DNA from 3 places in the Corynebacterium atrinae genome. Region 1 is predicted to be linked to each of the others. Evidence: predicted binding sites of a transcription regulator. Region 1 holds the regulator's gene; each other region holds the start of a gene.
The links. Region 1 encodes LexA, which represses DNA repair genes until DNA is damaged. Its sites were predicted from a motif close to CGAACANNTGTTCG; they were not measured.
Positions count from the first base shown of each region.

Region 2: CATRI_RS12400 (HNH endonuclease signature motif containing protein) is a predicted target of LexA. The motif match lies at 1,584-1,597, and genes of this name have one in related genera.
Region 3: CATRI_RS04765 (HNH endonuclease signature motif containing protein) is a predicted target of LexA. The motif match lies at 1,896-1,909, and genes of this name have one in related genera.

Region 1 covers NZ_CP046977.1:1,556,443-1,559,716, reverse strand. The annotation lists gene ptsP (phosphoenolpyruvate--protein phosphotransferase) at 1-25, shown strand, start outside; gene sugR (transcriptional regulator SugR) at 108-887, opposite strand; gene lexA (transcriptional repressor LexA) at 1,190-1,918, opposite strand; gene CATRI_RS07645 (hypothetical protein) at 2,194-2,580, shown strand; gene nrdR (transcriptional regulator NrdR) at 2,685-3,158, shown strand; gene hrpA (ATP-dependent RNA helicase HrpA) at 3,172-3,274, opposite strand, start outside.
Region 2 covers NZ_CP046977.1:2,554,165-2,557,438, forward strand. The annotation lists gene CATRI_RS12385 (lysylphosphatidylglycerol synthase transmembrane domain-containing protein) at 1-314, shown strand, start outside; partial or broken gene CATRI_RS12390 (suppressor of fused domain protein) at 442-1,002, shown strand; gene CATRI_RS12395 (DUF3054 domain-containing protein) at 1,060-1,431, shown strand; gene CATRI_RS12400 (HNH endonuclease signature motif containing protein) at 1,621-2,982, shown strand.
Region 3 covers NZ_CP046977.1:936,003-939,276, forward strand. The annotation lists gene CATRI_RS04745 (pseudouridine synthase) at 1-392, shown strand, start outside; gene CATRI_RS04750 (GtrA family protein) at 423-1,001, shown strand; gene CATRI_RS04755 (hypothetical protein) at 998-1,483, opposite strand; gene CATRI_RS04760 (helix-turn-helix transcriptional regulator) at 1,485-1,703, opposite strand; gene CATRI_RS04765 (HNH endonuclease signature motif containing protein) at 1,989-3,274, shown strand, end outside.

The DNA.
Region 1 (3,274 bases):
GGTGCGTGAGCTCCTCCTGGGCTAAACATCGACGATTAAGAGAATGTGCCCCTCGAACCAGAAAGGTTTCGAGGGGCACATCTTTGTCTCTGTTTTCAACGCCGCGCTTACTCGGCGATGATGACATCCACTTCGCGTTCCCGAAGTGCGGAAACATAGGACTCCGGCGCCGATGCGTCCGTGATAACGACGTCGATATCACTGATGCTGGCAAAGCTGACGAGGTAGTCGTTTCCGAGCTTGGTTGAATCGCAGAGGACGACAACTTTGTGGGCGTTGGTGACCATCGCGGACTTGATCGCTGCCTCTTGGGCATCCGCCGTGGACAAGCCGTGATCCAAGGTCAGGGCATTAGTACCAATGAAGGCTACGTCCGCCCGCATAAGAGCCAGAGTGCGAAGCGCGGTGTCGCCGACCACGGCTTGGGTAATCGCACGAACGGAGCCACCCAGAAGCTGCACCTTCGACAGTCCCTTGTTGGCCAAGTTCAGCGCTATTGACAGACTGTTGGTCACGATTGACCACTGGCCAGCATCTTGCTGCTCGGCGATCAACTCTGCCAGGGTGCCGATGGTGGTTCCGGAGTCTAAAAACAGTCCCCCATTAGCTTCGGGGAGGAATTCGAGGGCTGCCCGGGAGATTGCTGATTTTGCAGTCGGGGCGGAGCGAAATCGAGCGTCGAGGGAGAACTCGGCTGTCTGAAATGTTTGGCTGGCAACTGCGCCACCGTGAACCCGGTGAACAACCCCCTCCCGGTCCAGGACAGCGAGATCGCGACGAATGGTCTCGGCGGTAACGTCAAACCGACTAGCTAGCTCAGTGACGTTGACTCGCCCTTCGACGGCCGTCAAAGAGGCTATCTGCCGACGACGCTCCTCTGCATACATCACAATTTCCTCGCGTTCCCACACAATCGGTCGGGTAAATGCCCGTTTGTGCCATTCTCCCAAAAAATCGGGGGCAAAGCCCAACAAAGCGCATCACATTTGGTCCCATTCGGGCAATTCTGGGCCGAAAATCCGCGAAACAACCGCTCAGCGCGTTGAGTTATGTTTGTTACATCGGTAACGAGCGGCCCTTTTTCCTCGGCGCATCCCGAATTCGGGGGTAACGTCGGGATGCGACTGCATAGTCTAGCTCGCTGCGAGGGGGTTACATCAGACATCTGACGATGGGAGAGATGCAGTCCCTAGAGCTTACGAAGAACTGACACAATCTTGCCCATGATTTCCGCATGCTCGGCTGGGATTGGAGCGAAGTCATCGTTGTGGGGGAGTAACCACACGCCTGTGGAGTCTTTGTGGAACTCCTTGGCTGTGGCTTCACCCTCAATGAGGGCAGCGACAAACTCGCCCTGCTCTGCTACTGGCTGGGAACGAACAACGACCCAATCTCCGTCGAGAATGCCAGCATCCTTCATGGAATGCCCCACTACCTTGAGCATGAACAGCTCTCCCTCGCCGACGATGTCGGAAGGGAGCGGGTAGTACTCCTCCACATCCTGCTCGGCGAGGATGGGCGAGCCGGCGGCGATGCGTCCAACAACGGGAATGAAGTTTGTCGGGCTGGCGTCGGTAGGGGCATCGGGGTAGTTGGGTCCAGATGCCTCAGCTGCCGAGCGGCGCCCCGGCTTCTTTTTCATGTCGGTGGAAGGAAGGGTTCGTACATCAACGGCGCGCGGCTTGTTGGCGTCGCGGCGCAAGAATCCCTTCTTTTCCAGCTGCTTGAGCTGATAGGCGACGGAGGAGGTCGACTGTAGGCCAGCAGCGTCACCGATTTCCCGAATGCTTGGCGGGTAGCCACGGAGAACCACCGCATCCCTAATAACTTCGAGGATCCGGCGTTGGCGATCTGAAAGTTCGGAGGGGTCTGGTTTGCCGGTCGGGTCGACCTTCGGAGTTGAGCCACTGCGTGCCATGATTTTGGGTCCTTTGCGGTTGGGGTGTGGTTGTGGGGAAACGGGCTGGTTGAGGTGTCTAGTTCGAATGGTGGATTCTGCCGAGCCATCCATCACCTACATGTTTACCACGACTTGGTACGAATGTTCGAGATATTTTGCGGCGGGTGGACATTTTTTCGAACGGGTGCTATAAATCGAACATAGCAGCTACATCGAACATATGAACGTCATATCTGTTCGAGAGTGTCGGGTCCGCTCGATACTCTGACGCACATCGACGAAAGGATATCATCATGACCATCTCGCTCAATCGCACTACTGCAGGTCGCCGCGCTCCGCATGTCCGCATTTCCTCGCCTTCTGCGGTGGCTGTGTGGGAGCCTTCCGGTTATCGTGAGGCGGCGGCAGAGCAGCGAGTTGTTCGAACTCTACGCATTTCGGATCGAACGGAGCGGCGAGGTGAAGAGCTGGAATCCGTTCGAACAAATCCGGGTCCAACCAAGAAGACTGTCAGCCTTGGACGGCGCAGCCTTCAAGCTTTCGGAACTTACCTACTTGGTGCGGTGTTTGGCGTCTGCGTGGTTACCGCCGCCTTGTCGCAGAGTGGCACTGACTCCACCCCGGGGGCGATTGATACGGGATATAGCTACTCTTCTTCCCCGGCTGCTGCAGGCCAGTAGTCGAGCCAGCTACATCGTGATCGGCGGCGGGTACCATGAGCTCTGTGCCAGGCCAATGACTGGTGCGATCATCTCGCTCCCTGTGCTAGCTGAGGAAGTTCACTGTGTATTGCCCGTTTTGCCACCACGATCATTCCCGAGTCATTGACTCTCGCATCATTGATGCCGGCGCCGCGATTCGTCGTCGACGGGAGTGCACCGAGTGCCAGGGACGCTTCACCACCATCGAGAAAGCCGTCCTGTTGGTAGTTAAACGCAATGGCGTGACGGAGCCGTTCAGTCGTGACAAGGTCGTGCTTGGTGTGCGGCGCGCTTGTCAGGGTCGGGATGTTTCGGATGACGCGCTGAAGCGGCTTGCTCAAGAAGTAGAAGAGACCGTGCGTAGCCATGGCAGCTCACAGGTGCACGCCAACGCCATCGGCCTCGCAATCCTTGAGCCACTCCGCGCCTTGGACGAGGTGGCGTACCTGCGCTTTGCGTCCGTGTATAAGTCTTTCGAGTCTGCTGAAGACTTTGAATCAGAGATCCGGCTCATGCATCGAAGGGCTCGAGAGGAAGACTCGGCTGTGGATCGCTGATCGGTTCTTTAAATTAGCGGAGCTTATCCACTGCCTTTTCGATCCTGCGCAAGGAAATCGGACGGGCGGTACCGAGGCGTTGGGCGAAGAGGCTAATCCTAAGCTCCTCAATCATC
Region 2 (3,274 bases), 1.0 Mb from region 1:
TCTGGGCCAGCATCTGGGCCATCACCGATGCCGCTCCCTGGCTGGAAAAAGCGCCCGATCACACCACCATCATGGGCGTCCTCCTCGCGTACACCACCGCTAAGATCGCCGGCTCCGCGCAGGTCACCCCCGGTGGGCTTGGCACGGTGGAAGCCACCATCCTCGCCACCCTGGTCGCCTCCGGCATGACCGCCGTCGACGCCACCGGCGCCGCCCTCATCTACCGACTCATTTCCTTCGCCTTGGTCACCGTCATCGGTTGGATCATCTACTTTGCGCACTACGCCCGCCGCGGACTCACAGCTTCCGAATAGGGCGGGGCCCATGTTCAACTTCTTCCGGCCACGCCCCTCCGACGACGACCTCAGCGAGATTCTCCTCGAGGCCATCCCAGAACACCTCTCCCGCTTCCTCCCTGGCGAACCAACCGTGTGGCATGAGATGGTCCCGCAGGGCCCTCGCATCGACGTCTACTCCTGGGCACCCACCCCCGAACGCCCACTGTGGACCCTCGTCACCTCCGGCATGTCCTCGCATCGGATGAACGTTCCCCGGGGCCGCAAGGATGTCGACCGGGCGGAGCTCATGATCACCCTGCCTGCCGACTGGACTCCCCTCGACCAAGCCCCGACACTGCCCGAGGAAGAGGCCCAGCGAATCACCTGGCCCTATGATCAGCTCAAGTTCACCGCCCGCGTTCCCTACCTCGCGGACACCTGGCTGGCACCCGGCACCACACTCCAGGCCTGAGACACAATCGAGGACACTTACGAAGGCTCCGACTTCTCCGGACTGATCGTCGGTGAGCCAACCTCCGTAGCCGATCCGAACATCCGCTCACTCAAGGTCGAAGGCACCACAGTACACTTCTGGGGCCTGTACTTCCTCTACCCCGAAGAGTCTGGCTTCCACCTGCAACACAGCCCAGGGGAGCTGCTCGCGCGTCTCGACGCCGCCCGATTCCCCGAAGGCGTAGTACCGGGCCGCCCCAGGGTCATCTGATCGCGGGATAAAGTAGCTGTATATCCAGCAGCTCTCAGCGTGAAACCGGAGAACCTCGTGCCCCCCTCTCGTATCATCCTTGCGGATGTCATCGCCATCCTCACCTTCGCGATCCTCGCCCGCCTTGCCCACAACACCCCAGAAGCCCCCTTCACCACACTCAACGTCCTGGGGACCTTCTGGCCATTCCTCCTCGGCGGGATCACCGGACACGCGATCTGCTACGCAACGAAAAAGCCCACACTCCCCATCGCTCCCGGCGGCCTCATCATCTGGCTCTCCACCGCCATCACCGGACTAGGCATCTGGGCACTGCGACACGGGGAACTACCCCACTGGTCCTTCATCATCGTCGCCTCCATCATGTCCGGCCTCCTACTCATCGGATGGCGCGGCCTAACGAACATGCGAGCCAAAACAAAGTCCTAGCCCCCAGAGGGGTGCTGTGCGCAGCTGCACACACCACAGCCCTCTGACTAGCGCCAACGCGGCCAGTCTGCCAGCACTGAACATGCGCCACCTGGACAAAAACATTGCCCTACCCCTTGCGTGTTTCGATATTGTGTTCTACTATTGGAGTTAGAACACCTAATCGAAGGGGCAAGGGGGTGAACGAACATGAGCAGTGACATTTTCTACCCAGGCAAAGCGCTACCACTCACGCTTGAGATTGGCTTTTCCATGGTGGAGGCGCACCTGAAAGAGGCAGCCGCCGGCCCCCAGCACTACTTCGCGGTCAGCTCACCTCATGACCCAGTAGCCCGGCGGGGAACACAGATACGCCAAGAAGACCACAAACTCTGGCAATCAGTCCTCCCCAATGGTGATGAGGACATTGACATCGTCCTCGCTAAGCTACGGCGTTCTCTGGGGCGTGGGGATCACTACCTCATGTCCGCGATCAGCGCCCACCAACGGCTTAACGAGCTGCCGAAGTTGAAGGAGATTCAGGAGGAGTACTTCCACCTCGACCTTGTCCGCTTGAAGACGATTGACGGTGTGTTGTGTAAAGCAGACACCACCATCACCGAACACCTCGACCTCATCGATACCGAACTAGCAGAATTCCTCACCCCTACTCGTACTAATCAGATCCTTCCCACACCAGGAAAGATCAAACAGCGCCTTAATGCGATCATCACCATGCTCGATGAGTCGATCTCCTCCGAGGATCCCGCCCCACAACCGGTTGATAGTGTCTCGATCTCCTTCGACGACGGCCGGGGCTTCCTGCATGCTGATCTCGATGGGGTCGTCGCCCAAGAAATCGACCTTCGTATCCGCAAGCACGCCATCGCCCATGGGATCAGTCAGGCAGACGCCTTCGTGGCCTTGATGAGGGGTGAGGGGTCAACGAATGTCACCCTCAACATCTACCGAGCATCCGATATCCCGAATGCCCCAGCATGGGTCTCCGGGGTCGGGTACCTCACCGCAAAGCAGACCGAAGATCTGCTTAACCGGGTTGATGTGGAGATTGATCTCGATGCGATTGCTCAGAAAGTCTCGTCTGCGTATGCCACCCCCTCAGATATCCGCTCCCTCGTCATCGGCCTTGATGGGACGTGTGCAGTCGGTGGGTGTGATGCCCCTGCTCATCGAGCACAGATGGATCACCGGATCAATCACGCCGATGGCGGGCCCACCACAGCAGCGAATTTGGCGGCGTTGTGTGTGAAGCATCATGCGATGAAGACAGACCGCCGGGTGACGTATGTCATGGATCCGGTGACGAGGCGGAAGTACTTCTTGTTTGATGACGGGTCCTGGGCGGAGTCCGAAGGTGATGGGCCACTAGCCCCCAGCGAAAGACGGTGGTTGCAGACGGTGTCCCAGCGGATTACGAAGCGCAGGGCGAGGATTAGGTCGGAGTCCCAAGCACAAAAGAGAGAACAAGGCGAACCGGAGAAACCACCACCGCCCCACGAACGCCCTAGCTGCTCCGAATGGGGACGCCCCCTTGACAGCCGGGAGACCTAGAAGGCCCCCTGCAGAACCTGGAAATGCTCACACACCACGGGCATGCCCGTGGGATTGCTCAGCCCAGGGAGAATCACTAAAGCCGCCGTTTCCCGGCAACAGCGGGACGCGCGGCGGCTTCGTCTGACCCAAAGAACGTCTACTTGCCGCTAATGATCTGGTTGATGATCATGTAGACGTAGTTGAGGATGTCACCGGACAGATCAAGAATGCTGCTGAGCATAGGGATTAACTCCTAGAGAAAATTTGGGGCTGGTACATGGACTACATCGTGCGGAGGTTATCAGTTCGT
Region 3 (3,274 bases), 620 kb from region 1:
TATCTAGTTCCGTGGACTTTGGTAGCGAGATTGAGGTGCGGGTTGATCTCTTGAAAGTGCCGGGGAGGCGAGCCGTGGAAGTGGTGTCGGATGGTCAGGGAGTGCCCACGCGGACGATAGTTCGGTCGGTTGCTTCGGAGCTTGGTTCGGGGCTTGTTGAAGTTGAACCTCTCACGGGGCACACCCATCAGATTCGGGCGGTGCTGAACCACCTTGGATGTCCGATCATCGGCGACGACACCTATCCCGTCGACCAAGGCCTGTCCCTGTACGATTTCTCGACCCCACTCCATCTTCGAGCATCCGAACTTCGCTTTGAGGACCCAATTTCTGGTGAGCAACGTGCCTTTCTTAGTTATTTTCCGCTTCCACCAGTAGGATTGAGTGGTTAATATCCGGTAAGAAGCGAGGGTAGGGCCGTAATGGCGGAGCGAAGCGGTTTGAGCGAACGGTTTTCCACTACGTTCCGACAATTCATCATGTTCGGGATCGTCGGCGGCTCGGGCACTGTGGTCAACCTGCTCGTGGTCTACCTGACCAAGAAGATCAGCGGCTGGGGCTGGGGCATCTCCGAACACGATGCGTTTCTCAACCTGCTGGGATCAAGCTTCCACATTCGCTGGTACCACGTCTTCGCCACGATCGCCTTCCTCGTGGCCAACACCTGGAACTACCAGCTGAACCGCAGTTGGACCTTCCGGGGCTATCCTCGCCGCAGTTGGTGGCGTGGATTCTTCCCCTTCCTATTGACCGGAATTGGCGCGTTTGTGGTCAGCCAGATCGTCCTGACTCTGCTGATGAACCCAACCTCGCCCCTCACTCTGCCCGTTGACATCTTCGACGACTCCACGGGCCTGCGAACCAAGTTCTACTGGGCCTCCGCAATCTCCATCATTGTGGCAATGCCGGTGAATTTTATGATTAACAAACTGTGGGCGTTCAGGGGCTCCAGTAAGAAGGCAGAAATCGTGGTTGAGCAGGAACCGGTAGCTCAAGCTTAGGTATCTTCCGCCTCTGCATCGTCGTTCAGACGCTGAATATCCTTCCTCCGCTGGCGTGCTGGGATGCGAGAGGCAAGGAAAACTGCCGCGAGCAGGCCGAGGATTGCCCCAACGGCGGCACCTACGGTGAAAGCCAAAGAAGATCCAAACCCCTTAACGGCAATGCCGGCCAGCCAAATAACGATGATAAAGATGAGTGCTATCCAGTCGATTCGGGAAAGGGGAACAGGTCGCGGTGCAGGCACCGACTTGCGGAGCCACGCCAAGCCAATCCATGATGCGACGAGGGGCGCAGGAAAGATGAGGGCTGTCCATAGTGTGTCAAGCCCGTCGAGGACCCAAGCCAACATTGCCGCGGTGACAAGGATTGCCCAAGACATCCATTTCACAGTGACAGTCGATGATTTGTGCAGCATCTGCCGTTCGAATTCGTCATCGACGGATGCGTCCGCTTGGGCAATGATGTCGTCTGAATAGCTCACGCTATTTGCCTTCCTGTTCTTCGCCGAAGATTTCTTCGACGGTGTGGTTGAGCACTTTGCAGATGGAAAGTGCGAGGTGGACTGAGGGAGAGTAGTTACCCCGCTCAATGTTGGCGATGGTCTGTCGTGATACTCCGACCTTCTCGGCCAGTTCCGCCTGGCTTAGCTCGTGCCAGCGGCGGTACTTGCGGACCATGTTCTGCTGGTCTTGATCGCTCATGGTGTCGAGCTCCTGAGTGGGTGGTTGCGGTAGAGGGGTCACGAGGGCAATTTTTGGAAGGCCATGTACCTCCTGGTCGACTATGTTGACTACATGCTGAATCCTTCTTCCTAAGGTGCATGTCAAGGATAGTTTACAACATCATCGGAAAAATGGGCATAGAGTAAAAGTTCTAACACGTTTGGGGGTGATCGAACAACTATTCGGCCATTGGCCTTGACTGCGCTTGGAACGGTGTTATTGTCGAAAGTGTAAGCGATGAAATCGGGGGGATTGGAGGGGAAGATGTCGACAAAGCACCACATTGACGCACTGGTTGACCAGGCTGTCTCTGCCATGGCGCAATTAGCCTCTGTCATGTCGGATCCCTCTTCGCTTGACTTCGAAGCTGTGCGGGAAGGCATGGTCAAGCTCGAGTCCATTACTGGCGCCAAATCCACCGCCGACGCGGCATTTGCGTGGATTGCTGAGCGATCCAATGCCGGACGTCTTGTTGGATCGACTAGGTCCGTCGAATACCTCACCAAGACCTTGGGAATTTCATATCGGGAAGCCGTAGACCGACTGGCACGCGGGGAAAACCTGTTCACCACCCCAGTTGCCGAGCCGGTGCCCGCTGCGCCCATGCCATCTGCCGCGCCATCCTCTCCGGAGGATGGGGCGGAGGCAGATTCTGCAGAGGAACGTCGGCGCCGGGAAGAGGCCGCCCGCAAAGAAGCGGAGGCGCGCCACCGACGCGACCGTGAAGCTCAAGAGCGTGCCCGTAAGAAGGCCCAGGAAGTCGCGGCTGAGAAACAACGCATCATCTCTCAAGAATTGCGGAATCTCGGCGAGCGCTCTCGCCCCAGCAAATCAGTCCTCCACGAACAATCTCTGGAGCAGGCGGAGAAGCGAACCCCAGAAGATCTTCGCATTTGGTTACGCAGGCAGGTCAAGAACGCCAACGCAGCGGCACGCCGGACGGATGGCACCAAGGATCCTTTCGCGGGCTACAAGCGTCGCTTTCTCAGCATCGGGGAGCCGGAAGAAGACGGCAATGTCCGCGTAGTTGCCAGCCTGCCTGCTTCACTTGCAGCGATGCTCAAGGCCGCCCTAGCTCCCGGACTGCGCCCCGGAGCCAACACCACTGTTCCGGAAGGGGAAGACAAACGTCGCCGCTCAGTGAGAGCAGTCGACCAGCTCGAAGCTATTCTGAAAACCCACTTGGCGGACGAGAGCAAGATTAACCGTCAAGGTGTCGGCTCAGTTGTGGTGAGCATGACCACCGACGACGTTAAGAACATGAGCTCTAACTCGGTGTTCCTCTCCAACACAGGGGACCTTTTGACTCCGTTCGACATCCTGAAGCTCGGAGCCGCAGCATTCGACCTAGGAATGCTGCACGACACCAAAGGCAAGCCACTGGCAGTTGGACGCACAGCGCGAACAGCCACCCTGTACCAACGCCTGGCACTCTTCGCACTTGAAGGTCTATGCGCCTGCGGGAGCTGTTCCGGAGCCGCCATTTACTCCCACGTCCACCACATTCAGGCCTGGATCCACGGCGGGATGACCGACTTAGAGAATTTGAC